4 regions of the Streptomyces sp. NPDC058650 genome follow, and region 1 is predicted to be linked to each of the others. Evidence: riboswitches for the same ligand, from Rfam matches in the RefSeq annotation. Region 1 holds a riboswitch; each other region holds the start of a gene.
What was found. Region 1 has a riboswitch for cyclic di-AMP ahead of ACFWWU_RS03670 (M23 family metallopeptidase). Riboswitches for the same ligand answer to the same signal wherever they lie in the genome.

Region 1 (3,240 bases):
CGTAGGCGTCGAGGACGGCGAAGGACTGTGCCTCGTCGGCGGTCCAGCCGAAGACGTTGCCGCCCAGGGCGAGCGGGAAGACGTGCAGATCGGAGGAGCCCAGCGTGCGGAGAGAAGTCATGGGTTGATCAACCCTCCGCACCGCCGGGCCTATTCCGGGCAAGGCCCGGGAGTGTCGGACGTCAAGGCGTCGGACCCCGGAGCGTCAGATGGACAGGCCCTTGGAGCGGAGCCAGGCCGCCGGGTCGATGCCGTCGCCGCCGGAGGTGTGGACCTCCATGTGGAGGTGGGCGCCGGTGACGTTGCCGGTGGCGCCGACGCGGCCGATCGTCTCGCCGGTGGTCACGGTCTGACCCGCGCCGACCGTCATGGAGGAGAGGTGCGCGTACCAGACCTCGGTGCCGTCCTCCAGCTCCAGGACGACCCGGTAGCCGTAGGAGCCGGACCAGCCCGCCGACGTGACCGTGCCGCTGTGGACGGCCTTGAGCGGGGTGCCCGTGGGGGCGGCGAAGTCGAGACCGGTGTGGTAGCCGGAGGACCACATCGAGCCGGACTGCATGTAGGTGGCGCTGAGGGAGTACGAGGAGAGGGGCATCGAGTAGCTGGCGGCGAGCTGGGCGAGGCGCTCGGCCTCGGCCTCCGCGGCCTTCCGCTCGGCCTCCGCCTTGGCTTCCGCCTCCGCCTTGGCCTTGGCTTCCGCTTCGGCCTTGGCCTTCGCCTCGGCGGCCGCCTTCTCCGCCGCATCGGCCTTGGCCTCGGCCTCGGCCGCCGCCTTCTCGGCCGCGGCCTTCTCGGCGGCGAGCTTCTCGGCCGCGTCGGCGGAGGCCTGCTGCTGCTCGGCCTGCTGGAGGATGCGGGCGCGCAGGATCTCGCCCGCGTCGGCCACCCGGGCGGTCGGGGCCGTCTCGGCGGTCCCGGTCTGCGTGGTGTAACCGGCCTGGGTGGTCCGGGCGGTCGCGGCGGTGCCGTTCGTCTTCTCGCCGGCCGGGGTGACGTACGTGGCGGCGGTGAGCGGGTTCGGGTTGCCGCCGGTCGCCTCGATGGTGTCCCGGATGCGCTGGTCGGCGTCGTCCGCGTCGTCGGTGAACAGCGCGCCGACGCCGGGGAGGTCCTCGGCCGCCGGGAGGTTCAGGTCGGGGAGGTCCGGGAGCGATATCGCGACCGGCGGCTTCTCCTGCGCGGTGGCGAGCCCGCCCGCACCGACGGCCGCGATGACGCCGACGCCGAGGACGGTGGAGGAACGGGCGAAGTTGGAACGCTGCTTGACGACCCGGTGCCGGCCGCCGGAGCGGCTCTCGGCGCGGAGGGATCCCTCGGTGGGGTTCCACTCGGTGTCCGGAGCGGCAGGACCCGCACCACCACCGAAGGCATCGAAGGGTGCTTCGGGTGCGGGAGTGTTGGACGCCACGAAGGCGCGCTCCTTTCCTTCCTTCTCGCCTACCGGGTTAGCTGACGGGTTCGGAGCAGGAAGGTCTCCTACGGGCGCGGTCGCACGGGTGCGAAGGGCCCGATTCACCCCAAGTAGTGGTTCCCCGGTTCCTTTTCAGGATTCGGCGCGTGCGCACGGTGCCGTCTCTTGCGACGGTTGTGACGACCGCGCTGCGTTATCGAACGTTAATAGACAGGGGGGTCCGATTCCAAGCCGTTCCCGGTGATCATTCATTGAATTGGTGGGGAATCGCCCGAGTTGACCCCCCTTCAGCAAGAGGCGGCCAAACTCTCGCGATCTGACGTTGTGTCAATTGTTATCGCAGCGACACCCTGTGACTACGCCTGGTGACCGGGGCGGATCGAGGGTCCTCCCGGCTGCGCCGGCGGTACCACCGGCATCGTCCGTCGCCTCTCCGGCTGCCCCGCCGCGGGCCTGCTCAGCGCGAGCAGCGCCATGTCGTCCGTCGACCCGCCGCCCGTGTGGAGCCGTACGTCGTCGACGAGCGCGTCGAGCAGCTCCTCGGGCCCCGGGAAGATCCGTCCGGCGAGGCGGGACGCCGGGTCGTAGAAGACGCCCTCCGCGTTCCGCGCCTCCGAGAGGCCGTCCGTGTAGAACAGCAGCGTCGCGCCCCGCGGGTACGGCCGCTCCTCGGCCCGGTCCGGCCACGCCGCCAGCTCGCCCATGCCGAGCGGCAGCGCCGGCTCCGCCGGATCCAGCACGTCCAGGTTCCCGTCCGCGTACAGCAACAGCGGTGGCGGATGGCCGCGGTTGACGACCCGTACGCTCCCGGCGTCGCCCTCGCCCCCGCCCGTCCCGTCGGCGCGCGGGATCTCCGCCAGGACGGCCGTCGTGAACCCCTCGAAGGCGTCGAGCCCGTGCCTGCGGGTCCCCTCCCGGGCCAGCGCCCGTTCCAGCCGCTGCGCCACCCCCTCCAGACTCGCCTCCTGCTCGGCCGCCTCCCGGAACGCCCCGATCACGACGGCGACGGCCTCGACCGCTTCCATCCCCTTGCCCCGCACGTCCCCCACGACGAGCCGCACCCCGTGCGGGGTGTCCTGCACGGCGAACAGGTCGCCGCCGATGAACGCGTCCGCCTGCGCCGCCTCGTAACGGGCCGCGCACTGCAGCCCGCCGATCCGCTCGTCGGGCGTCGGCAGCACCGCCTTCTGCGCGGTCTCCGCGATGACCCGCGCGGAGGCCAGCCGCTCGCCGCTGCGCCGCACGACCCGGTTGACGAGCATCGCGAGCGCGGAGACGGTGACGACGGTGAAGACCTCGGTGAGGGCCGGGACCTCGGTCGCCGTGCCGTTGTAGACGTGCAGCCCGACGCAGGCGAGGACGGCGGCGATCCCGGTGAGCAGGGTCGTGAGCGTCGAGAAGAACGGCGCGGCGATCAGCGGGGCGGCGGAGAAGAGCGGCGCGGCCGTGTACGTGGCGGGCGTCGACAGGTCGAAGACGACACCGCCCACGATGATCAGCGGGGGCAGCGCACGGAGGAAGCGCCGGGCCCCTCTGTACGGGCCGGGGCGGCGGCCCTCGCCGCCTCGCCGCCCGCCGCCCGCTGCTCCTAGGGGGTGCCCCACCTGTGCTCTCCTGCCCGGTCCGCACCGGCCACGGTGTTCCCGTACCGCGCCCTCCCAGGGTGGCCGCCACCGCACCCGGTCGCGACCCCCATGGGGCCGACTGGCGTACGCCCCCCTCGCTTCCGAGCACGTCCGGCGCGGCGGCTACAGGTTCCGCTCCGCGTAGACCGCCATCGCGTCCCGGACGAGGAGCGCGGTGCCCTCGCCGTGCTTGTCGTAGTTCAC
Region 2 (3,240 bases), on a different contig from region 1:
CAGCCGGTCGTCGTCCCAGGCCCGCAGGTCCTGCACCGACTTGAGGGACCACAGGTCGAGGACCGGGCAGTCGTAGCGGTCCGCGATGGACCGGACGTGGGCGGTGTAGGTGGCGATCTTCCCGCGCAGGTGCCGGAGCACGGGGATGTCACGGGTGTCGAAGCCGGTGGTCACCATGACGGTGCCGACGGCGGAGGTCAGGTCCGCGACGGCCCGCTCGAAGCGCTCGGCCACGTCGTCGGGGTCGGTGCCGGGCCGGATGATGTCGTTGCCGCCGGCACAGAAGGTCACCAGGTCGGGGGCGAGTTCCTTCGCCCGGGGGACTTGTTCCGCCACGATCTGGTCGAGCAGGCGCCCGCGTACGGCCAGGTTGGCGTAGCGGAAGTCGTCGTGCTCCGGCAGCTGGTCGGCGAGCAGGACCGCGAAGCGGTCCGCCCAGCCGACGTACGTCCCGTCGGGTCCGGGGTCTCCGACGCCCTCGGTGAAGCTGTCACCGATCGCCGCGTACGACCCGAATGCGTTCTTGTCTCTTGATCTCGAATCGTCTGCCACGGGAGCACATCCTTCCCTTTCGGTGTGACCTACGCGACCGTAAGGAGGGGTTGACGCCTGGTGACATATGCCACCGATAAAGATTCTCCCAAGCCGGAATACGCCGACGGCCCGGCACACACGTGCCGGGCCGTCAGGAAGCGTCCGTGTCAGATGGAGACGCCGTGCTGGCGCAGGTAGGCCAGCGGGTCGACGTCGGAGCCGTAGCTCGGCGAGGTGCGGATCTCGAAGTGCAGGTGCGGGCCGGTGGAGTTGCCGGTCGAGCCGGACAGGCCGATCTGCTGGCCGCCGGTGACGGTCTGGCCGGACGAGACGGAGAGGGAGGAGAGGTGCGCGTACTGCGAGTAGTTGCCGTCCGCGTGCTGGATGACGACCTCGTTGCCGTAGGCGCCGCTCCAGCCGGCGGAGACGACCGTGCCGGCGCCGACGGCGCGGACGGTGGTGCCGGAGGAGGCGGTGAAGTCGACACCGGTGTGGTAGCCGGAGGACCACATGGAGCCGGAGGCGCGGTACGGGGTGGAGAAGCCGGCGTCGACGGGGGCGACCCAGCCGGACGCGGAGGTCGAGGCCCCCGACGACTGCGAGGTCCGCGACGACTGCGACGAGGAGGACTCGGCGGAGGCGGCGGCCGGGGCGGCGGAGCGCTGGCTGCTGCGCGAGGCGCGCGAGGTGTCGCCGTTCTTCTCGGAGGTCTGGGTGCTCTTGGGGGCGGCCTTCTCGGCGGCCTTCGGAGCGGCCTTCGGAGCCGCCTTCGGGGCGGCAGCCTTGGGCGCGGCGCTCTTCGGAGCAGCGGCGGCGGTGTTCTTGGCGCCGAGGGTGAGCTTCATGCCGGGCAGGATCAGCGAGGGGTTCTCGCCGACGACCTGGCGGTTGTCCGCGTAGAGCTTCTGCCAGCCGCCGGCGAGCCGGTACTCGGTGGCGATCTTGGACAGGTAGTCGCCGCTGACGACGGAGTACGTCTTCGGCGCGGCCTTCGCGGCGGCGGCGGGCGCGGCCTGGAGGGCGGCGGGCGCCTTCACCTGAGCGGCGGCGGCGACGGCCTGGGCGGGGACGGCGGCCTGCTCGGCGGCGTGGGCTCCGGTGGCGCCGAGGAGCGGAAGCGCGACGACGGCGCCTCCCGTACTGGCGACGACGAACCCACGCGTGATGGAATTGATCTTGGGACGGCGGTGCTTACCCTTCGCGGGCATGGCGAATTCCTCTCCGGCGCCTACGAGGTGAGCTGTCGGGTTCGGACTGGAGATGCCCGGCCGCGTTCTCACGCGGCTTCACCCCGAGCCGTCCTGTTGTCGCGGGACCGGCGTACTTCCTGGGTCCCCCGCTCCTGCCACGCATGGGATGAGTGCGGATTCCGGACGGTGGCAGGATTCGGCGGTCCGACCGGATTGACGGTGACGCTAGACGAGCGGGGTCGGAGCGAACAAGCCACAGATTTGCGCCGGCATTACCCGGGCCGCGTTCCGGACGGAATTCCGGTCACCCTCCGTCGATGACGGTCCTTCGATTTCCCTTTTGCGTACGGCAATTGCTTGGGGCCTTCGGCCACGATCCGTCACTTCTATGACCCTGCTCACGCGGCACCGCCCATCTCGCCTGTAAACAGGGCGCGTTCCACTTAACACCCCATTTCGGACAGATCCCCCATTCCCGTCCCGGGGGGTGCGCCGACCCCCTCTCACCTGGATGATTGTCCTAGGGACCGATCTCGCATCGGGCACCCGAACGACGACCCCCAGGAGCATCCGTGACGCAGCAGCTGCCGCAGGTCCCGCCCACCGAAGCGAACGAACCCGAGCTGGCCGAGGTCCGCAACTTCCGGGACGTGGGCGGCCTGCCGACGACGGACGGGCGCGCCGTGCGACCCGGACGCCTCTTCCGCAGCGGCCACCTCGCCCACGCCACCGAGACCGACGCCGCCTTCCTCGCCTCGCTGGGCCTGCACACCGTCTTCGACTTCCGCAACGAGGCCGACCGCAAGGTCGAGGGCGCGGACGTCGAGCTCCCCGGCGTGCGGAACGTGAACATACCCCTCAACGACCCGGCCGACGGCAAGGAGTTCTGGAAGCTGGTACGCGACGGCGACGTCGAGCAGCTGCGGGACATCCTGGGCGACGGCAAGGCGGCGGCCCGAATGTCCGACTCGTACCGGAAGATGGTGATCGAGCGGACTCCGGAGCACAGCAGGATCCTGCACTCCATGGCCGAGGAGAGCGTCCCGGCGCTGATGCACTGCGCGGCGGGCAAGGACCGCGCCGGACTCTCCATCGCGATCACGCTGCTCGCCCTCGACGTCGAGCGCGAGGCGATCGAGGCGGACTACGTGAAGTCGAACGACCCGCACCGCCGCTACAAGGTGCGCCGCAGCTCCACCGCCGCGGACGCGATGTCGCCCGAGGTGATGGAGCTGCTGAGCCCGCTCTTCGACGCGCGGCTGGAGTACCTGCGGGGCGCCTTCGAGACGATCGAGGCGACGTGGGGCTCGGTGGAGACCTACCTCACGGAGGGGCTGAAGCTGGCCCCCGAGACCCGCGAGCGGCTGCGGGAGCGCTTCCTCACGGAGGCGTGAGCCCGCCCGGAGCGCCGCTCTACTGGTTCTGCCCGCCGAGCATGAAGAGCAGGTAGAGGAAGCCGGCGAAGAGGTGCCCGGCGATCAGGTACGCGAAGAGGCGGAGGACCAGGCCCTTGGGG
Region 3 (3,240 bases), on a different contig from region 1:
GCTCCCCATCTTACGGCCTGTACGTCCTGTACATTTTTGACAGAGACAGATCGATGGAGGTGCTCAGCCATGGACGCGCGCTACGTTCTGCCCGAGTTCACGGAGCGGGCCAGCTTCGGGACCCGGACCCTCGACCCGTACTCGAAGCTCCTCGAGTCCCGGATCGTGTTCCTCGGCACGCCGGTCGACGAGACCTCGGCCAACGACGCCATCGCCCAGTTCCTGTACCTCGACCACGCGGCGCCGGGCCAGGACATCTCCCTCTACATCAACTCCCCCGGCGGCTCCGTCACCGCCATGACCTCGATCTACGACACGATGCGGACGCTCTCCTGCGACGTGGAGACCACCTGCCTGGGCCAGGCCGTCTCCACCGCGGCCGTCCTGTTCGCGGCCGGCACGCCGGGCAAGCGTCTGATCCTGCCCGGCGCCCGGGTCACGCTCCGGCAGCCAACCCTGGACGAGCCCCTCCAGGGACAGCTCAGCGACCTCGACCTCCAGGCGAGCGAACTGCTGCGGCTGCGCGCGCTGGTCGCCGGGCTGCTCGCCGAGCACACCGGGCAGGAGCGGGAGCGGATCGACGCCGACATCGACCGCCTGACCGTCCTGGACGCACCGGCGGCCGTCGCGTACGGCCTGGCGGACCACGTCGTCGTGAACCGGCGCTCCGCCGCCGGCGGTACGGCACGGTGAAGCGGCCGTGGTCCCCGAGCTGCCGCCGCTGCCGGCCCTGACCCGGGCCGAGGGCGACCTCATCGACGCGTACCTCGAAGTCGTCGACCTCCTCGGCAAGATCAATCCATCCAGAAGTACGCATACCTATGGGGCGTTGCGTGCGGCGCAGGCCCTGGTGGGACGCGCGGAGGCGCTGCGCGAGGCCCTGACGCTCATGCATAAACGGGGCGAGACCGACGTCCACGCGGACACATTGGCGCGCGCCCTAAGGGTGTTGAACGGAGAGCGCCGGGCCGACCGGGTCACCGTCCCCCGGACTCGCGCGAGTTGACATTTCCGCGTGTCGTGTCCAGGGCCGGTCGGGCGACACGCAACGCAGAATCCCTCCCCCGTTCGGCGTAGTCGACGAGTCGACATATGAAGCGGGCGAGTTGCGCAACAGGTGTACGCATTTGGCGGAATCGAACGTTCCATCGCTGGTACGCGGCTCGTAGGCCAAACCTCCGAAGATCACAAAGGCGGTCTGTCCACCCGAACGGATCAGTCGTGAGGAGCCTCACATATCGCCGTTTCAGCTCGGTTTTCGCCCATGTCGTGGGTCAAGATCCCTGTCGACGACAAGCCCCCGCCACCGCGGCGGGGCGGTCCGGGCGGACGCCGAGTCCTGCCGCTGTCCCGGACGTCTGGTCGACAGGAGTGGATCGGCAGGAGTGGAGGACCCAATCAGTACGGAACGTTCGCGCTGTCACCGCAGCGGGCCCGTTCCTTGGGGTGAAGCCGCAGCCGCGGCCGGGCATCTTCGCCAGCCCGAACCCGACAGGTCATCCTTCGCAGGCGGCTGACGAAGGGTTGCGCATGACCGCGCAGATGCATGTCCCGTCCCTGCTGTCCCGGGCCGGAGCCGTCTCGGCTCTCACCCTCGCCGCCGTCGGCGGCACGCTGTTCGCACCAGGCGCGGCATCGGAGGCCCAGGCAGCGACGACACACGCGAACAAGGCACTGAGCGTCGCCGCGTCGAAGAAAGGATCGCCCTACCGGTACGGATCGACCGGACCCACCCGGTTCGACTGCTCCGGTCTGACGCTCTACGCGTACAAGAAGGCGGGCAAGTCGCTGCCTCGCACCGCGCAGCAGCAGTACAACAAGTCCCGGCACATCTCCTCGTCCAGCCGGCAGAAGGGCGACCTGGTCTTCTTCCACTCCGGCGGGAGGGTCTACCACGTCGGCATCTACGCCGGCAGCGGCAAGATCTGGCACTCGCCCAAGACGGGCTCCTGGGTGAAGCTCGACAAGATCTGGTCGTCGAAGGTCTACTACGGCCGCGTCCGATGACGGACCCCGGGAACTGACCCGACCGAGCCGGAGGGTGCGGTGGCGCCGCCGCACTCCTTGCTCACCAGCACGCCTCGCTCACCAGCACCCCTCGCTCAGTCGGACGCCTCACTCAGCCGCACGCCTCACTCAGCCGCATGCCTCTCCTCGACGGTACGAGCCCTACACCGGGGCCATCGTCCACGGGAGGGTGATCCAGACGGTCTTGCCACCCTCCTCGGTCGGCGTGACCGAGAGGCGGCCGCCGGCCTCCGCCGCGAGGACGCGGATGATGACCATGCCGCGACCGTTGTCCTGCTGGACCGCCGCCGGAAGGCGGCGGGGCCAACGGGGATGACTGTCGGTCACACCGATGTGCAGGCGCTCCTCCCGCTCCAGGCGGAGGTCGACCGTGAAGGTGGGCGACTGCCCGAAGGTGTGCTGGACGGCGTTGGTGGCCAGTTCCGAGACGATCAGCCGGATCGAGTCCGCGATCTCCGCGTCGTCGTCGAGCCCCCAGTCCCCCAGGACGTCCGCGACGTATCTCCGTGCCGTGCGGACCGACGCGGGATCGCTCGGCAGAGTGACGGATACTTCCTGATGGTCTGCCATGGCGGCGCTGTCCCTTTCCCGCCGGGGACACCACCCCGGATTGCGCTTCGCGTCAGAGTGCAACCGATCGTGCCGCCCCGTACGGCCTTCCACCACGAAATGCGGGGATCTATCGCCCGAAGCGGTGAACTCTGCTGCCCGAGAACGCTCTTGGGGTCGCCTCAGGCGGCGGGCGCGGTACGCAGGATCGTCTCCACCGCCCGTCCGAGCTCGGCGTCCGTGAGGTCGGCGCGGGCCGTGAGCCGGAGCCGCGAGATGCCGTCCGGCACGGACGGGGGCCGGAAGCAACCGACCGCCAGACCCTGTTCGCGGCAGTCGGCCGCCCAGCGCAGCGCCGCCTCGGGCGAGGGGGCGCGCACCGAGACCACGGCCGCGTCCGGCCGCGCGGCGGTCAGTCCGGCCGCCGTGAGGCGCTCGTACAAGGTGGTGGCGACGGCCCGCGCCCGCCCGGCGAGCGCCGGCTCGGCGGCGATCAGCCGCAGGCTCGCCAGCGCGCCGCCCGCCGCGGCCGGGGCGAGCCCGGTGTCGAAGATGAAGGTGCGCGCCGCGTTCACCAGGTGCTCGACGACCCGGGCGGGGCCGAGGACCGCGCCGCCCTGACTGCCCAGGGACTTGGAGAGGGTGAGGGTCGCGACGACGTCC
Region 4 (3,240 bases), on a different contig from region 1:
CGCGACGGCGCTGGCGGCCTGCCGGGTGGTCCGTGCCAAAGGTGCCGCGCGGATCGTGCTCGCGGTGCCGGTCGCGCCGCACGGCTGGACCGCCCGCCTCGGGGGCGAGGCCGACGAGACCGTAAGCGTTCGCGAGCCCGACTTCTTCTACGCGATCGGCCAGTTCTACCGCGACTTCTCGCAGACGTCCGACGCGGAGGTGCTCGACTGCCTCGCCCGCAGCCGGGCCGCGCGCGACCCCGTCGTCCGGGACACGGACGTCCGGATCCCGGCGACCGGTGCCACCCTCGCCGGACGGCTCGCCGTCCCCGACGGGGCGACCGGCATCGTCCTCTTCGCCCATGGAAGCGGCAGCAGCCGGCACAGCCCGCGGAACCGCGCGGTCGCGGCGGCCCTGAACCGGGCCGGTCTCGGCACGCTGCTGTTCGACCTGCTCACCGAGGCCGAGGCGACCGACCGGGCCCACGTCTTCGACACCCCGCTGCTCGCCGGACGGCTCGCGAGCGCCACGGACTGGCTGGCCGGGCACCCCGAGGGCGGCGATCTGCCGCTCGGCTACTTCGGGGCGAGCACGGGTGCGGCCGCCGCGCTGTGGGCGGCGGCCGATCCCGGTTCCGGCGTCGCCGCCGTCGTCTCACGCGGTGGCCGGCCCGACCTGGCGGGCGAGCACCTGGGCCGGGTGCGCGCCCCGACCCTCCTGGTGGTGGGCGGCCGGGACGCGCTGGTGCTGGACCTCAACAGACGCGCCCAGGCCCTGCTGCGCTGCGAGAACCGGCTGACCGTCGTCCCCGGCGCCACTCACCTCTTCGAGGAGCCGGGTGCCCTGGAGGAGGTGGCGGAGCTCGCCACGGACTGGTTCGCCGAGTGGTTCCGGCGTCAGTAGGCCCCGTTGACGTTGTCGATGGAGCCGTAGCGGTCGGCCGCGTAGTTGCAGGCGGCCGTGATGTTGGCGACCGGGTCGAACAGGTCCGTGGACGTGCCCGGCACGTGGTAGGCGTCGAAGGTCGGCTGGATGACCTGGAGCAGACCCTTCGAGGGGGTGCCGGCCACGGCGTTCGAGTCCCAGAGGTTGATGGCCCGGGGGTTGCCGGAGGACTCGCGCATGACGTTGCGGAGGATTCCGTCGTACGAACCGGGGATGCCGCGCTGGGCCATGATGTCCAGCGACTCGCGGATCCAGCCGTCGAGGTTGTCGGCGTACTGGGTGGCGGCGGCCGGGGCGGCCTTGACGGCGGGCGCGGCGGCGGGCGCCGCCTGCGCGGCGGAGGCACCCGAGGCGGGGGCCGGAGCCGCTGCACGGCGCTGGGAGCGGCTCGCCCGCTCAGTGGTCGTGGAGCTCTTCTTCTGTGCGGTCGCGGCCGCCGGGGCGGGCTTCGCGGAATCCCGACGAATCGTCAGTTCGAGACCGGGGTGAATGAGTGACGGATTGTCACCCACGACGGATTTGTTGGCCTGGTATATCGACTTCCAGCCGCCCTGAATTCCCTTCTTCTGGGCGATCAGGGAAAGCGAGTCACCACTCACGACGGTGTACGTGCGCGCGGCGGCGGGGGCCGAGGGAGCGGCGGCCGGAGCGGTGGCGGGCTGCGCCGCGAAGGACTGCGCGGCGATCTTGGGTGCGGCCGAAACGGTCTCGGCGCCGGCCGTCGCGGGGACGACCAGCGGCAGGGCCAGCGCGGCCCCGCCCGTGCCGGCGAGTGCGAGGCCGCGGGAGACGGTGCGGCGTCGGGGGCGGCGGTGCTTACCGTGTGCAGGCATGACGGATTTCCTCTCCGGCGCCTGCGGGGTGAGCTGTCGGGTTCGGACGGGAGATGTCCGGCCGCGCGCACGCGGCTGCACCCCGAGCCGTTCCGGATTCCGGACCGGCGAATTCGTGGGTCCCCCGCTCCTGCCGTCGGGTGAAAGGGAGGTGTTTTCGGGCGGCGGCAGGATTAGGCGTTCCGCTCGAATGGGGGTGACCGTAGGCCAGCATTGCGGCGGATAACAAGAGGAGCCGAACGTTCGCAGCCGGAATTGGATCTCCGAATTCAAGGAATTCAAGATCGACCGCACTCGGGATCCGATGAACTTCCGTGCGCGGTAAGGCCTGCGGGTGTACGGGTCCCTGGCGGGGGCGAGAGAAAGTGAACCGCATCACCAGGAGGGTAATGTCCGAATATGCGATGTAATTCCGTTGGTGAGTAAATGAGCGGAAATTACCCGGGCTGGGCTGTTCGCCCGCACCGGGCGTGAGGGGCACGCCCGGTGCGGGCAAAAGTCGCAAACCAGACATTCTTCTTGAAAGATGGAGTCCCCCCCGACCCAGGAGCCTCCCGGATGCCGACCTCCATCGCCCCGCTCAGCCCGGACGGACTCGACCGCGAGGCGGCCGCTCTCTTCGAGAGCGCCACCTGGCAGCGGATCGTCACCGACTGGACCGCCCCCGCTCGACCGGCCCCCGCGCCGGAGCCGACGCCCGAGCCCGCCGACTGGCGGTCCCTCCTCACCGTGTCCGTGGACCGGCTCGTGGCCGACGCGCTCGACGCGCTCCCGCCGCCGCCCCCCGCCGAACGCACGCTGCCCGGCCGCATCGGGGCCGTACTCCCGGACCGACTGCACGCCTGGCGCCGGATCGGCCGCCCCGAGCTGCGCCCCTCGGTCCACCTCGGCTACGCGCGGCTGGTGCTCACGGAGTGGGGCTGGCAGAACGCCCCGTACAAGCTGCGCGACGCACGGGGAGCGCGCTGCGTCTGCGGCGCGCTCCTCGCCGCCCACCGCCTCGGCTACGGCGGTGTGGACACCATGAACGAGGCGGCCGCCTGGATCATGACCGAGCTCCGCTCTCAGGGATGGGGCGAGCTGATCGGTCCGTGGAACCGGGCCCCCGGCCGTACGGCCGCCGAGGCGGTGGGCCTCCTCGACGCGACGATCCGACGCGCCGCGCACGCCGGCCGGTGAGGCCGGCGGGTGAGGTCGGCGGGTGACGCCGGCCGGTGTGCGAAGGGTTCAGCCGGTGACGCTCGGGGCTCCGGTCTCGATGTGGCCGGTGTACCGGCGTGACCAGGTCCCGTCGATGTCGGCGACGATCGTGAAGTCGTACCAGCCGCCGCTGTAGGCCACCGCGTTGAAGAAGTCCTCGCGGTCGGAGTTCGCCGGGACCGTGTAGGTCCACGGTCCGTCCGTGCGGTAGGCGTTCGAACGGATCGTGAACGTCACCGGTCCCGCCGAGGTGTTGGTCATCCTGAACCACAGGGCGGTCCG

Region 2: linked by a shared signal. The riboswitch ahead of ACFWWU_RS19705 (peptidoglycan DD-metalloendopeptidase family protein) and the one ahead of ACFWWU_RS03670 (M23 family metallopeptidase) in region 1 are both predicted to bind cyclic di-AMP.
Region 3: linked by a shared signal. The riboswitch ahead of ACFWWU_RS06720 (C40 family peptidase) and the one ahead of ACFWWU_RS03670 (M23 family metallopeptidase) in region 1 are both predicted to bind cyclic di-AMP.
Region 4: linked by a shared signal. The riboswitch ahead of ACFWWU_RS14825 (transglycosylase SLT domain-containing protein) and the one ahead of ACFWWU_RS03670 (M23 family metallopeptidase) in region 1 are both predicted to bind cyclic di-AMP.

The regions. Positions count from the first base shown of each region.
Region 1 is NZ_JBHXRL010000001.1:744,932-748,171, reverse strand. It holds gene ACFWWU_RS03675 (aldo/keto reductase) at 1-121, opposite strand, end outside; gene ACFWWU_RS03670 (M23 family metallopeptidase) at 206-1,408, opposite strand; cyclic di-AMP (ydaO/yuaA leader) riboswitch at 1,420-1,566, opposite strand; gene ACFWWU_RS03665 (PP2C family protein-serine/threonine phosphatase) at 1,768-3,015, opposite strand; gene ACFWWU_RS03660 (MerR family transcriptional regulator) at 3,160-3,240, opposite strand, start outside.
Region 2 is NZ_JBHXRL010000010.1:83,956-87,195, reverse strand. It holds gene ACFWWU_RS19710 (SGNH/GDSL hydrolase family protein) at 1-552, opposite strand, end outside; gene ACFWWU_RS19705 (peptidoglycan DD-metalloendopeptidase family protein) at 702-1,742, opposite strand; cyclic di-AMP (ydaO/yuaA leader) riboswitch at 1,747-1,903, opposite strand; gene ACFWWU_RS19700 (tyrosine-protein phosphatase) at 2,297-3,118, shown strand; gene ACFWWU_RS19695 (DUF6126 family protein) at 3,138-3,240, opposite strand, start outside.
Region 3 is NZ_JBHXRL010000003.1:131,982-135,221, reverse strand. It holds gene ACFWWU_RS06730 (ATP-dependent Clp protease proteolytic subunit) at 70-693, shown strand; gene ACFWWU_RS06725 (hypothetical protein) at 701-1,006, shown strand; cyclic di-AMP (ydaO/yuaA leader) riboswitch at 1,321-1,527, shown strand; gene ACFWWU_RS06720 (C40 family peptidase) at 1,531-2,007, shown strand; gene ACFWWU_RS06715 (ATP-binding protein) at 2,170-2,598, opposite strand; gene ACFWWU_RS06710 (8-amino-7-oxononanoate synthase) at 2,760-3,240, opposite strand, start outside.
Region 4 is NZ_JBHXRL010000007.1:140,109-143,348, reverse strand. It holds gene ACFWWU_RS14830 (alpha/beta family hydrolase) at 1-883, shown strand, start outside; gene ACFWWU_RS14825 (transglycosylase SLT domain-containing protein) at 877-1,758, opposite strand; cyclic di-AMP (ydaO/yuaA leader) riboswitch at 1,764-1,948, opposite strand; gene ACFWWU_RS14820 (hypothetical protein) at 2,317-2,937, shown strand; gene ACFWWU_RS14815 (phosphocholine-specific phospholipase C) at 2,986-3,240, opposite strand, start outside.